Regions from separate parts of the Mesobacterium hydrothermale genome, predicted to be linked through region 1. Evidence: riboswitches for the same ligand, from Rfam matches in the RefSeq annotation. Region 1 holds a riboswitch; the other holds the start of a gene.

What was found. A riboswitch is a leader RNA that binds a small molecule or an ion and turns the genes downstream of it on or off. The one in region 1 is predicted to bind cobalamin.
Region 2: it holds a riboswitch for cobalamin, as region 1 does, so the genes downstream of both, VK792_RS01680 (TonB-dependent receptor plug domain-containing protein) here and VK792_RS17350 (energy-coupling factor ABC transporter permease) in region 1, are expected to answer to the same signal.

The regions. Positions count from the first base shown of each region.
Region 1 covers NZ_JAYLLH010000036.1:1,946-8,904, reverse strand. Annotated here, with positions in the region: gene VK792_RS17380 (cobalt-precorrin-6A reductase) at 1-397, opposite strand, end outside; gene cbiE (precorrin-6y C5,15-methyltransferase (decarboxylating) subunit CbiE) at 396-1,586, shown strand; gene VK792_RS17370 (cobalamin biosynthesis protein) at 1,583-1,912, shown strand; gene cobM (precorrin-4 C(11)-methyltransferase) at 1,909-2,706, shown strand; gene VK792_RS17360 (cobyrinic acid a,c-diamide synthase CobB) at 2,703-4,022, shown strand; gene cobA (uroporphyrinogen-III C-methyltransferase) at 4,019-4,804, shown strand; cobalamin riboswitch at 4,796-5,015, shown strand; gene VK792_RS17350 (energy-coupling factor ABC transporter permease) at 5,047-5,712, shown strand; gene cobF (precorrin-6A synthase (deacetylating)) at 5,778-6,539, shown strand; partial or broken gene tnpC (IS66 family transposase) at 6,778-6,959, opposite strand, start outside.
Region 2 covers NZ_JAYLLH010000002.1:49,812-56,770, reverse strand. Annotated here, with positions in the region: gene VK792_RS01705 (peptidoglycan D,D-transpeptidase FtsI family protein) at 1-915, opposite strand, end outside; gene ftsL (cell division protein FtsL) at 912-1,256, opposite strand; gene rsmH (16S rRNA (cytosine(1402)-N(4))-methyltransferase RsmH) at 1,256-2,242, opposite strand; gene VK792_RS01690 (division/cell wall cluster transcriptional repressor MraZ) at 2,255-2,692, opposite strand; gene VK792_RS01685 (hypothetical protein) at 3,005-3,172, shown strand; cobalamin riboswitch at 3,476-3,662, shown strand; gene VK792_RS01680 (TonB-dependent receptor plug domain-containing protein) at 3,805-5,628, shown strand; gene VK792_RS01675 (ABC transporter substrate-binding protein) at 5,615-6,442, shown strand; gene VK792_RS01670 (FecCD family ABC transporter permease) at 6,439-6,959, shown strand, end outside.

The sequences.
Region 1 (6,959 bases):
CGAGAAACACGCGCGCGCCGCTCTCGGGCAGGGCGGCGCAGGCCGCCGTCATGTCGCGCACGCGCGTCCAGCGATCTTCCGGGCTCGCCTGCCACGGCATGCGCTCGTGGGACAGAAGGGGGAGGCTGCTCTGACCGCAGGCCTCGATTGCATTACGGCTCATCTGTGCGGCGAAAGGGTGGGTCGCGTCGATGACATGGGTGATGCGCTCGCGCAGGAAGTAATCGCGCAGCCCTTTCACGCCGCCGAACCCGCCGATCCGCGTCGGCAGCGGCTGCGGCACCGGATGATCCGTGCGCCCCGCATAGGAAAAAACCGCGTCGATCCCGTGCTCCGCCAGATGGCGGGCGAGGCGGCTGGCTTCGGTGGTGCCGCCGAGCAGCAGGAGGCGCGTCATGGCTGATCCGTGGTTGAGCATCGTGGGTCTGGGCGAAGATGGCCTGGGCGGGCTTTCGGATGCAAGCCGAAGCGCGCTGGCGCAGGCCGAGGTGATCTTCGGCGGGCCGCGCCACCTCGATCTGGTCGCGGCGGGCGAACGTGGCAGGGCCTGGCCCGTGCCCTTCGATATCGTGCCGGTTCTGTCCCTGCGCGGGCGTCGGGTCGCGGTTCTCGCCTCGGGCGATCCGTTCTGGTTCGGCGCGGGCGGCTCGCTTGCCGCACATCTCGCGCAGGGGGAATGGCGCGCCTATCCGGTGGCGGGCACCGTGTCTCTGGCCTGCGCTCGGCTTGGATGGAAAATCGAGGAGGTCTCGGCGCTCGCCCTTCACGCGGCGGGGTTCGGGGGGCTGCATCGGGCGCTTCATCGCGGGGCGAGGTTGGTCGTGACGCTGCGCGATGGAGAGGCTCCGGCGACCTTGGCCGCATGCCTTGTTGCGCAGGGCTTCGGTGCGGTCGGGATGCATGTGCTTGAACGTCTGGGGGGGCCGCATGAACGCGTCCGATTTGCCCGCGCCGATCGGTTCTCTTTCGAGGATATCACGGCTCCCGTTGCGGTGGCGCTCGACGCGGTCGATCTTCCGCAGGGTAGCGGTCTGCCGAAGTCGCCGGGACTGTCCGAGGATCGCTTTGCCCATGACGGGCAGATCACGAAGTCTCCGGTACGGGCGTTGACGCTGGCAGCACTTGCACCACGACCGGGGGAGTTGCTCTGGGATATCGGGGGCGGATCGGGCTCGGTCTCGGTCGAGTGGTGCCTTGCCGGAGGACGCGCGATCACCATCGAACCCCGCGCCGACCGGATCGCCAATATTCGCGCAAATATCGAGACATTCGGTCTGTCGCGGCAGATGGAAACCGTCGAGGGGCACGCGCCCGATGCGCTGGCCGATCTGGCGCTGCCCGATGCGGTCTTCATCGGCGGCGGCGGCTCGATGGCGCTCTACGACTGGCTTTGGTCGCATCTGCCCGAGGGGACACGGATCGTCGCCAATGGCGTGACGCTCGAGACCGAGGCGCTGCTTGCGGGGCTTCAATCCCGCCACGGCGGCGGCATTCTGCGAATTGAACTGTCGCGCGCCGAGCCGCTCGGCTCAATGCGCGGCTGGTCGGCCGCGCGGCCCGTGGTGCAATGGAGCGTCACGCGATGAGGGTGGCTGGGATCGGTTTTCAGCGCGGAGCGTCTGCGGCGTCGCTGCGTGCCGCGCTGGCATCTGTCGAACCGGTGGACCGGGTCGCGACGGCAGCGCCGAAGGCCGGGGAACTGGCGGCGGCGATTGGACGCGAGGTCGAGGGCGTCGACGTGGCAGGGGTCGCCACACCGACGCAATCGCAGGCGTCGTTTGTGGCGCACGCCACAGGATCCGTGGCCGAGGCGGCGGCCCTGGTGGCCGCAGGGCAGGGTACGCGACTGATACAGGCAAGAAAGATCATCGGCGGCGTGACCATCGCCGTCGCAGAAGGAGACGAGGGATGACGGTTCACTTCATCGGAGCAGGGCCGGGAGCGCCCGATCTGATCACGTTGCGCGGGCGCGACCTGATCGCCTCCTGTCCGGTCTGCCTTTATGCGGGCAGTCTGGTGCCGCAGGCCTTGCTTGCGCATTGCCCGGCGGGGGCGAAGATCGTGAACACGGCGCCGCTGAGCCTCGACGAGATCATCGACGAGATCGCGGCGGCCCATGCGGCGGGGCAGGACGTGGCGCGGCTGCACTCGGGCGATTTGTCGGTCTGGTCGGCGATGGGAGAACAGCTGCGCCGCCTGCGCGAACTGGGCATTCCCTATGACGTGACGCCGGGCGTGCCGAGCTTTGCCGCCGCCGCCGCCACGCTCAGCGCGGAACTGACCCTTCCCGGGGTGGTGCAGTCGGTGGTTCTCACGCGGACCTCGGGCCGTGCGACGGCGATGCCGCCCGGCGAGACGCTGGAGAATTTCGCGCGCACGGGGGCGGTGCTGGCGATCCACCTTTCGGTGCATGTGCTCGAGAAGGTCATCGCGGATCTTAGCCCGCATTACGGCGCCGATTGCCCTGTCGCCGTCGTCTGGCGCGCAAGCTGGCCCGATGAACGTGTGGTCCGCGCAACGCTCGGTACGTTGCGCACCGCTATCGGCGCCGAGATGGAACGCACCGCGCTGATCCTTGTCGGGCATTCGATCGGTGCGGAGACGTTCGACGAAAGCCGCCTTTACGCGGGCGATTACGACCGCCGTTACCGCCCCGTCGGCACCGATCCGCGCTTTCCAGAGACCGCACCGGAGCGCGGTGAATGACCCCGGGTCTGGTGATCTCGGCCCCGGCTTCCGGCGCGGGGAAGACGACGCTGACGCTTGGTTTGCTCGCGGCGTTGCGCGCGCGGGGGCTGGCGGTGCAGCCCTTCAAATGTGGCCCGGATTACATTGATCCAGCCTTTCATCGGGCAGCGGCGGGACGGTCTTCGGTCAATCTCGACGCCTGGGCAATGGCGCCCGCTCAGATCGCGCAGCTTGCGGATCGCGTGGCGGATATCATCGTCGCCGAGGGCTCGATGGGACTGTTCGACGGGGTGGCCGTGCCGGGTGAGACCGGGACCGGCGCCAGCGCCGATATCTCGGCGCTGATGGGCTGGCCGGTGGTGCTGGTGGTCGACGCCTCGGGACAGGCGCAGACGGCGGCGGCGGTCGCGCAGGGATTGGCCCAGTTTCGCAAGGGCGTCACGGTCGCGGGGGTTGTGCTCAACAAGATCGCCTCGCCCCGCCACGAAGCGCTGGTGCGCCAGGGCTTCGAGGGGATCGGGGTGCCGGTGCTGGGCGTGCTCCCGCGTGCCGCAGGGATCGAATTGCCGTCGCGCCATCTGGGCCTTGTGCAGGCCGAGGAGACAGGGGATCTGGCGCGGCTCCTGACCGAGGCCGGTCGGATCGTGGCGGAGCATTGCGACCTCGACGCGATCCTCGCTTGCGCGAAGGCCTCTCCACCCGACGCTTCGCCATGCCGCCCGGTGCCGCCTCCCGGCAGCCGGATCGCGCTTGCTCGCGACGCCGCGTTTTCCTTCGTCTATCCGCACCTGATGGAGGGCTGGCGCGCGGCGGGCGCCACGATCCTTCCCTTCTCGCCGCTGGCCGATGAGGCCCCCGATCCGAGTGCCGATTGCTGCTGGCTGCCCGGAGGCTATCCCGAGCTTCACGCGGGGCGGCTTGCGGGCAATGGAACCTTCCTCAACGGGACCCGCCGCTTCGCACAGACCCGTCCGGTTCACGGGGAATGCGGCGGTTACATGACGCTTGGGGCGGGGATCGTCGACGCCGAGGGAAAGCGCCACGAGATGCTGGGGCTTCTGGGGCTCGCGACCAGCTTTGCCAAACGCAAGATGCATCTGGGCTATCGACGCGCCGAGCTGATCGCGCCGCTGCCGGGCCATCGCGCGGGGGCGGTATCGCGTGGCCACGAGTTTCACTATGCCTCGATCCTGTGGCAGCCGGATGCGCCGCTTGCCCGTGTCTTCGATCCCAATGGCGACGCGGTGCCCGAAACCGGATCGCTGTGTGAAATGTCGGGCGGCGGGCGCGTTACCGGCACGTTCTTTCACCTGATCGCGGAGGCCAGCTCATGAGCGGTTTCGTTTCCTTCGTCTCGGCGGGGCCGGGCGACCCCGAACTTCTGACCCTCAAAGCGGTCGATCGGCTACAGCGCGCCGATGTGATCCTGTTTGACGATCTCGCCTCGGGCCCGATTCTGGTCCATGCAGGCGAGAGGGCCGAGTTGATCGCGGTCGGCAAACGGGCGGGTCGGCTCTCGCCGAAACAGGATCACGTCAGCCGACTTCTGGTCGATCACGCGTGCGCTGCGACCCGTATCGTGCGACTGAAATCGGGCGATAGCGGAATTTTCGGGCGCCTCGAAGAAGAGCTGCGCGCGCTTGATGCGGCTGGGATCGACTACGAGATCATCCCCGGTGTGCCCTCGGCCTGCGCGGCGGCGGCAGCGGCGGGTCTGCCGCTCACGCGGCGGCTGACGGCGCGCCGGGTGCAGTTCGTAACCGGGGCCGACATCACCGGCGATCTGCCCGAAGTGTTGAACTGGTCCGCGCTAGCCGATCCGGGGGCGACCACGGTCGTTTTCATGGGCAAGCGGACTTTTCCGCGGCTGGCGGCGCAATTGCAGGCCCACGGTCTGCCCGGCGAGACGCCCGCACTTCTGGCCGAGGCTGTGGGGCACCCGGAGCAGCACCTCCTCCGCACCACCGTGTCTGCACTGGCGGAAAGACTGGCGCAGAGCCGGTCCGACCAGCCCGCGCTGATCCTTTACGGACCGCTTGCCCCCGATGGGAGCGCGAAAAGCGCGCTTGAAGAGGGATCGAAACTTGACGCGGCCCGGCGGGTCGCGTTTACCTGAAACCCTGTTTGGTGCCCGCAGATGCGCAAAGCGCAGGGCTCAATCGGGAACGGGGAAGGGTGGACCAAGTTGCGGCACCCGAAGCCCCGGCCGCCCCCGCGACTGTATACGGTGAGCGCGCTCCGACAAGACCACTGGGGGTTGCCCCCGGGAAGGTGGAGTGGCGCTTCGACCCGCGAGCCAGGAAACCGGCCAACAGCCACATCAACCGCCGTCGGGTGTGACGGCAAGGAGAACGCGATATGCATATCGAACCCGGCATCTTCACCGGTGCCAAGATCGTCCTGAGCTATGCCACGGCGGCCACCGCCGGTCTTTATACCCTTAAGATCGCCGCGCAGGCCGTACGCGAACAGGGCCCCGTTTCACTGATCGCCCGCGCCGCCATCGCCACCGGCGCGGTCTTCACCTTCTTCCAGATATTGCCGCATCATGCGGTTGGCGTTTCCGAGGTGCATTTGATCCTCGGTTCGACGCTGTTTCTACTGCTTGGTGCCGCGCCTGCGGCGATCGGGCTGGCGCTGGGGCTTCTCATTCAGGGCCTGTTCTTCGCGCCCTTCGACCTGCCGCAATACGGGATGAACGTGACGACGCTTCTCGTGCCGCTCTTCGGGCTGCAACTTCTTGCCAAGCGTCTGATCGCGCCGGGCACGGCTTACGTCGACCTGAAATACGGTCAGGCTCTGGCGCTTTCGACGGCCTATCAGGGCGGGATCGTGGCGTGGGTCGCGTTCTGGGCGCTCTACGGTCAGGGATTTGCCGAAGTGGGGCAGGTGCTGACCTTCGGCGCGGCCTATATGTCGGTGATCCTTCTCGAGCCGCTTGTCGATCTGGCGGTGCTGGCGCTTGCGAAGCGTGCGTCCGCCCTGCGCGGCAGCGGCTTCGTCACGCCGCGCCTCTACGCCTGAGCGACGTCCGCTGAACGACGACGAAAGGGGGCCGCCAATGGCCCCCTTTCCCCTTGGAGAGACGCATGATCGAACTTGCCCTGATCGGTATCGGCACCGGAAACCCTGATCACGTCACCTTGCAGGCGATCGAGGCGATGAACGCTGCGGACCTCATCATGATCCCGGTCAAAGGCCCCGAGAAAACCGAGCTGGCCGAACTGCGCCGGACCTTGCTCGCGATGCATCTGAAAAATCCCGAAAGGCGCGTGGTCGAGTTCGACCTGCCGGTGCGCGACGTGGTCACTACCAGCTATGGCGGGACCGTCGCGGATTGGCATGGCGCGATTGCCGAGGCCTGGGAGGCGGTGATCGTCGACACGCTCGACCCCGGAACCCCCGGCAGGGTCGCCCTGCTGATCTGGGGCGATCCGATGCTCTACGACAGCAGCCTGCGTATCGCCGAGATATTGGGGCGTCGCATTCTGCTGAAACCGCGCGTCATTCCCGGCATCACCGCGATACAGGCGCTTTGCGCAGCCCATGCCATTCCGCTCAACGAGGTGGGTGCGCCGGTCATGATCACGACGGGGCGGCAGCTGCGCGACCACGGTTGGCCGGCTGATGCGGAAACCATCGTCGTAATGCTCGATGGAGAGTGCTCGTTCCGGTCGCTCGATCCCGAGGGATTCCGGATTTGGTGGGGTGGGTGCGTGGCGATGCCGCAAGAGCGCCTTGTCGCCGGAGTTCTGTCCGATGTCGCGGCGCAGATCGTAAAGGTCCGGGAGACCCTGCGGGCGGAAAACGGCTGGGTGATGGATATCTATCTGCTGCGCCGAATGAGCTGACCAGGGTCAGGGTTCATAACCGGTCGTGTCGCAAATGTGGTGGAAATTCCCTCACGGCAAGTTCCGGGCATTTGAGGTTGGCTCCTTTCAGTCCTAGTGTCGCTTAGCCCTTAATTGTGAGATGAGAAATTCAACGAAATCGACGGCTGTGCTTTACCCTTAAATATGAGATTTTGCCTTTAATTCAGATATTTTTTCCCTTAAATCATAACCGCTCGGTATAGACCGCCTTGCTCACTCAGGCCGCTTCGTTTTCGGGCCTCGCCGGTGGCTTAGGCGTCCAGTTCCACGGCAGCAACTCGTCGAGGCGGATTGCTTTGTGATCGTGGATCCGGCCGAGGATGTCGGCGAGGTAGGCTTGGGGGTCGAGGCTGCTCATCTTCGCGCTCTCGATCAGCGTCATCGCGCGGGCCAGGGTTT
Region 2 (6,959 bases), on a different contig from region 1:
CACCGCCCGGTTGAACAGCGGGCTGTCGGACGGGTTGCCCTTGGTCGGGGGCGCGGGCCGGTCGTTGGGGTCGAAATCGGGCAAAGATGCCAGGGCGATCACTTCGCCGGTGTGCACATCCATCAGCACCGCCGCCGCGCCCTTGGCGTTCAGCAGGGTCATGCCCCCGTGCAGCACCTGTTCCACTGCCGCCTGGATGGTCAGATCCAGCGACAACTCGACAGGTGCACCGGCGCGCGCCGGGTCACGCAGGTCCGCATCCAGGTATTTCTCGATGCCAGCCACGCCCAGAATCTCGGCCCCTGACACGTCTTCATTGTCGAATCCGGCCCCGCCCAGCACATGGGCGGCCAGCTTGCCGTTGGGGTAAAGCCGCATCTCGCGCGGGCCGAACAGAAGGCCGGGTTCGCCGATGTCATGCACCGCCTGCTTTTGTTCCGGGCTGATCTTGCGCTTGATCCAGACGAATTTCCGGGTCCCGGTGAAATCCTTGATCATCCGGTCTTCGTCGAGGTCGGAAAAGATCCCCGCCAGCGCCTGCGCCGCCCGCTCGGGCTCGATCATCTGCTGCGGATGGGCATACAGCGAATGCGTTTCCATATTGGTGGCCAGGATGCGCCCGCGCCGGTCGACGATGTCGGCCCGCGTCGCCACAACGGATGCGGTGTTGGCCTGAGTGCGCGGCTCTTCCGGTTCCGAGGCCGCGATGTGCCCCATTCGCGCGCCGATCACGGTAAACGCACAGAAAAAGAAGACCCCCAGCATCAACAGCCGGCTTTCGGCGCGCACCCGCGCCTTGTCGCGCATTTCCTCGTGCCGGATGCGCAGGTTCTCGCGTTCGATCGCGTCGGGGTTTTCACCTTTCTGGCGGGCGTCCAGGATGCGGGCGAGCGGGCGCAGCGGTGTGCGGATCATTCGTCTGCTCCTGCGCTTGTCACGTCGATGGGCGCGGTGATCGGGGTCCGGTCGCGCGGCGGATAGGCCACCTGGTCAATGCGGCCGAACTGTTCCGCCCCAAACGGCAGCAGGCCCAGGCGGTCGAAATTCAGATCCGCCAAGTCCCGCAGCCGATCAGGACGGTTCAGATAGGCCCATTCCGCCTTGAGCACGTTCAACCGTTCGCGCCGGGCGCCGATGTCGCGTTGCAGCGTTTCAATCTCGGCCAGCACATCCTGCGTGCGATAGTTTTCGCGATAGGCCCAGAAGGCCAGTCCGATCACTGTCAGAAATGTCACCCCATAAAGCAGCGTGCGCATCAGCGTGTCCCCTTGAGCTGTGGCATGGCAATGGATTTCGGATCAATCTCGCCCGCGGGCGCATCAGTGCGCTGCGCGACGCGCAGCTTGGCAGACCGGGAGCGCGGGTTTTCGGCCAGTTCCACGTCATCCGGGCCAATGGCCTTGCGCGACAACAACGTGAACTGGGGCGCGGCGATGTCTTGTTGCGGGGCATAGCGGTTGGCGTGTCCGCCCTGACCCGCCCGCGCCTGAAGGAAGCGCTTGACCATCCGGTCCTCGACCGAGTGGAACGTCACGACGGCCAGCTTGCCACCAGGCTTCAAAACCTGTTCCGCAGCCATAAGCCCCTGATAAAGTGCGACATATTCGTCGTTCACCGCGATCCGCAGGGCCTGAAAGCTGCGCGTGGCCGGGTGGCTTTGCCCGGGTTTCGCCCGCGGCAGGCAGCCTTCGACGATCCCGGCCAGTCGCAGCGTTGTCGTGATCGGCTGGGCCGCGCGGTCCTTGACGATGGCCCGCGCGATCCGGCGCGAAGCGCGTTCTTCACCGTAGATATACAGTATGTCGGCCAGTTCGGATTCCTCGGCCTGGTTGACGATGTCCGCAGCACTTGGCCCGTCCTGCGCCATGCGCATGTCCAGGGGGCCATCTTTCATGAAGGAAAACCCGCGCTCGGCCTGGTCCAGCTGCATCGACGACACGCCCAGGTCCAGCACCACGCCATCCACCTGGTCGACATGGTCAGCCATATTGGCGAAATTGTCCTGAACCAGGTCCAGCCGTGCGCCGAACGCACCGCTCCATGTCGTAGCCATCTGGTGGGCCAGCGGATCGCGGTCGATGCCGATCACGCGGTCCGCACCTGCGTCCAGCAGCCCGCGGGCATAGCCGCCGGCGCCGAATGTACCATCGACCCATGTCCCGGAAACCGGCGCCACAGCGGCCAGCAAGGGGCGCAGCAGGACAGGAATGTGAGGCGCATCGGCGGAAGGGTGCGTTGCCATGATCCCCTCCCGTCAGCCGCCCAGCAGCGACAGCGGATCGAAATCCTCGTCCTGTTGGGCCAGGAATTCCTCGACCTCGGCCTGTTCCTGCGCTTCGAACGTGGCCTTGTTCCAGATCTCGAAATAGTCGCCCATAGCGATCATCGTCGCCTCGCCTTCCAGGCCGATCTGTTCGCGGCGCTCTTTGGGCAGCACGATCCGTCCGTCGCGGTCGATCTCGGTTTCCCAGCTTTTCCCAAGGATCATGCGGCTGGCGGCCTTGCGCTCGACCGACCCACGCGGAAGTTTCTGAATCTCCGCCTCGATCTCGTTCATCGCCTCGATCGTATAAACGTGAAGCGAGCCCTTCAGGTGAGTACCGTACAGCACGACAAGGCGGGCATTGGGGGCGTCGGGGTAGTTGGGGTCGCCATCTTCGAGCACGCGGCGATACGGAGCGGGGATCGACATGCGCCCCTTGCCGTCAACCTTTTGGTTGAATTCGCCTCTGAAGCTCAGCGCCACTGCCCTACCGGCCCCTTCATTTCGTCCCCCTGAAATTGAAACGGCGGGTTGATCTGCTGCCACTGATCAACCCGCCGCCACTCTCCCGCTGAGCGGGAAGGTCCAGCTGCGCGCGCCACCTGGGGGGATGTCTGCTCGCCCGCGCGCCGGATCTCTTTGTTACAAATGAAGGAGCGGGGCCTGTATGAACCTGCTTTTTGTTATTTCGGGATTTTTTTGTTCGGGCTCTGCGTTGCCCTTTGTCCCGTCCCTCATTCGATGAACAAGGGATACACTGGGAAATCATGGGACGTCAACGCAAAATGGGAACGCATGGCACTGCATATTGCTCCACAGGCGGGCCTGAAACAACTTCTGGTGCCTGACCCCCATCCATCAACGCTAATTGTTGACCGATTAAAAACAAAAAACACTAAATATGGTTGAATAACAAAACCTCGAAAAAGTACCAAGAAATCCCACCCAAAGACTTCTCCCCCAGACTTATCCACAAGGGGGCGACGAAATGTTCTGCCTACGTTCTCAAAATACATCTTCGAATCAGCCGATTCAACGAGTTTTGATTCGTAGGCCAGCCCCCGCCGACGTCCTGCCGCTGCACGACCAAGACGGTTCCCACGAATTCCCAAAAGCTCGGTGCAATCCCGTCGAACAGCCTGCGCCGCGCCTCGCGTCGTGCCTGAGGGCCGGGGTGTCGCTTTGCGTTCTTGCCTTCGCAGGGGTCAGGGCGTAATCACCCTCCATCTCGGTCCAGAGGCGACTCTGGTGAAAAGGGAACGCGGTGCAAATCCGCGGCTGCCCCCGCAACTGTAAGCGGCGAGCGTGACCGGCACATGCCACTGGGGTCCAGCCCCGGGAAGGCCCGGACCACGCAATGACCCGCAAGTCAGGAGACCTGCCGAGTCGATCACCCTATCCGCGCGCGGGGCGTGCGACGGATAACGGCTCTCCGGCAGTGGTGACAATCTTTGCACCGTTCGCGGAGAGGCGTCCCTTTCCAAGAACCAATACTCTCCTTGGCGCCATCGAAATGCGCCAGAACGAAAGGGACAACGGACATGACCCGTATCTTGGGCACCGTATCACTGATCGCCCTTGCTGCCGCGCCCGCGCTGGCACAAGACGCGATGGAACTGGACGAAATCACCATATTCGCAAACCAGACCCTGACCGACCTGAACCGGTCCGGCGCCAATGTCGACATTCTGGGCGAAGCCACGCTGCGCGACGCGGGCACGACCCAACTGGCCGATACGCTGGCCGCGCTGCCTGGCCTGACGGTGGCCAGCAATGGCGGCATCGGCGGCGTCACCATCCTGCGGATGCGCGGCCTGTCGGGCCCCTACAGCCCCGTCATGGTCAACGGCATCGACGTGACCGATCCGTCGGGCGTGCAGACCCAGTTCGACTGGGCCAACCTGTCGCTGGGCAACGTGACCCGGGTCGAAGTCGTGAAAGGCGCGCAATCTGCGGTCCACGGCTCCGAGGCGGTCGGCGGCATCATCGACGTGACCACCAACCCCAAGCGCCGCAACGACCGCTCGGTCGAGGTCTTTGCCGAAGGCGGCAGCTACAACACCCGGCGCGGCGGGCTGTCCGTCAACGTGGGTGACGACCGCGGCGCACTGTCCTTTGGGCTGACAAGTACCAAGACAGACGGCTTCTCGGCCCGCGTCGGCGGCACCGAGGATGACGGATACGAAGGCACGCAACTGACCCTTGGTGGCGAATATGATGTCACAGACACGCTGAAACTGGGCTTCGACGGCTACTGGATGGACTCGACCGGCGATTACGACGCCTCTGCTGCCGATGAAACCGGAATTTCGGATGCCACGACACGTGCGTTGCGCGTGTATGGCACGCTGGAAACCGGTGCGGTGACCCACAACTTCTCGGCGTCGCACTACGAAATCGACCGCTCCCTGGCCACCTCAGCCTTTACCGGCACCTACAAGGGCGAGCGGGATACCATCGACTACAAGGCGGCATGGACGATGGGCGCCACCGCGTTGACCTTCGGCGGCGACTGGACGCGCGAGAAAAGCGATACGCTGGCCTTCGGCTCTGCTGGTGGCGGCACGGCGGAAACCACCGGCATCTTTGCCGAGGCAAATTTCGCGCCGTCCGAGGCGCTGGACCTGACCGTTTCGCTGCGCCATGACGACCACGATGCGTTCGGCGGCCACAATTCCGCCCGTGCCGCGCTGGCATGGCGTCCGACCGCGAACACCACGGTGCGCGCGCTGGTGTCCAGCGGCTTCCGTGCGCCATCGCTTTATGAACTTTACGATCCCTGGTCGGGCAATGCCGCGCTGGAGCCGGAAAAAAGCCGCAACGCGGAACTCAGCGTCGAGCACGCCTATCGCAACGGCGCCAACGTCAAGGCCACACTGTTCTATTCCGAGATCGACAACCTGATCCAGTATTTCGATCCAGACGGTTGGCTGGGTCCGCTGCCCGGCGCCTATGCCCAGCGCCCCGGCACCACCGTCAGCCAGGGCGTGGAACTGTCCGGAGCCGTGCCAGTTTCCGATCGGGTCAGCCTGACCGGGGCCTTCACCTATACCGACAGCCGCGATGCCAGCGACAACCCACAACTGCGGATCCCGCGCTATGACCTGGCACTGGGGGTCGATGCCGAGATCACCAACAAGCTGAACGGCTCGATCACTCTGCGCCACGCCGCCGACTTCCCGGATGAATTCGGCACCCCGCTGACGGATTTCACCGTGGTGAACGCGCAGATGAACTACGCTTTCAGCGACAGCCTGACGGGGTATCTGCGGGTCGAAAACCTGACCGATGCGGATTACCAGACCGCTGCGGGCTACAACACTGCCGGGCGGTCGTGGTTCCTTGGGGTCCGTGCGTCGTTCTAAGATCATAGGCCTTGCCGCCGCCCTGGTGTTCGCCGGGGCGGCGGTGCTGGCGGCGCCGCAACGCGTCGTCTCTCTCAACGTTTGTACCGACCAGCTGGCGCTTTTGCTGGCGGCGCCCGGGCAGCTGACCTCGGTCAGCCTGCTGTCGCGCGATCCCCGCACCTCTGCCATGGTCGAAGCCGCCCGCGCCCTGCCCACCAATTCCGGCAAGGCCGAGGACATCGTGCTGCTGGACCCCGATCTGGTGCTGGCGGGCACGTTCACCACCCGTGCCACCGTGTCGATGCTGGAACGGCTGGGCTACCGGGTCGAGGTCTTTGCCCCGATCAATTCGCTGAACGACGCCCGCGCCAACATCGCCCGGATGGGCGCGCTTCTGGGGCAGGAAAACCGCGCCGCCGAGGTGCTGGCGCAGTTCGACGCCCGCCTTGCGGCACTGACCGACGCACCGTCCCGCCGCCCCCGCGTGGCCCTGTACTATGCGCTTGGCAACACCGCCGGGCGCCAGACCCTGCCGGGGGACATCCTGTTCCACGCTGGCATGGACAACATCGCCGAGGCGCGCGGCCTGCCCTTCGGCGGCCGCCTGCCGCTCGAAGAGCTGGTGCTGGACGACCCGGACCTGATCCTGATCGGCCGCCCCTATGGTGGCCATTCGCGGGCCACCGAACTGCTGGATCACCCGGTCCTGCGCGACAGCGGCAAGCTGCGCCGGATCGAGGACGGCGCGGCCTGGGTCTGCGAATTGCCACAGCTGCTGGACGCGGTTGCTGAAATGCGTGCGATCCGGCAGGACTGGGAGGACCGGCAATGAAGCTGTTTGCCACGCTTTCTGGTTTGCTTGCCCTGCTTTTCGCCGCGTCGCTGGCGGTGGGCTATGCCCCGATCCCCCTGGGGCAAGCGCTCCGCGCGCTGTTCGGCACCGGCGATCCGCTGGTGCAGATGGTGATGCAGGAAATCCGTCTGCCCCGCGCCATTCTGGCCGCCTGCCTGGGCGCGTCGCTGGGCCTTTCGGGGGCGGCGATGCAGGGTTTCCTGCGCAACCCGCTGGCCGAACCCGGGCTGATCGGCGTCAGCGGATCGGCGGCGCTTGGCGCGGTCATCGCGCTGCAAACCGGGATCGCCGCATGGGTCACGCTGGCCCTGCCGCTGGCCGCGCTTGGCTTTGCCGCGCTGTCGGTCCTTCTGATCCTGCTGCTTGCAGGTCCGCGCGGATCGTCATTGACGCTGATCCTTGCCGGGATCGCGATTTCGGCCTTGGCCGGCGCGCTGACCTCGCTGGTGCTGAACCTGTCGCCCAACCCCTACGCGGCCAGCGAGATCATGTTCTG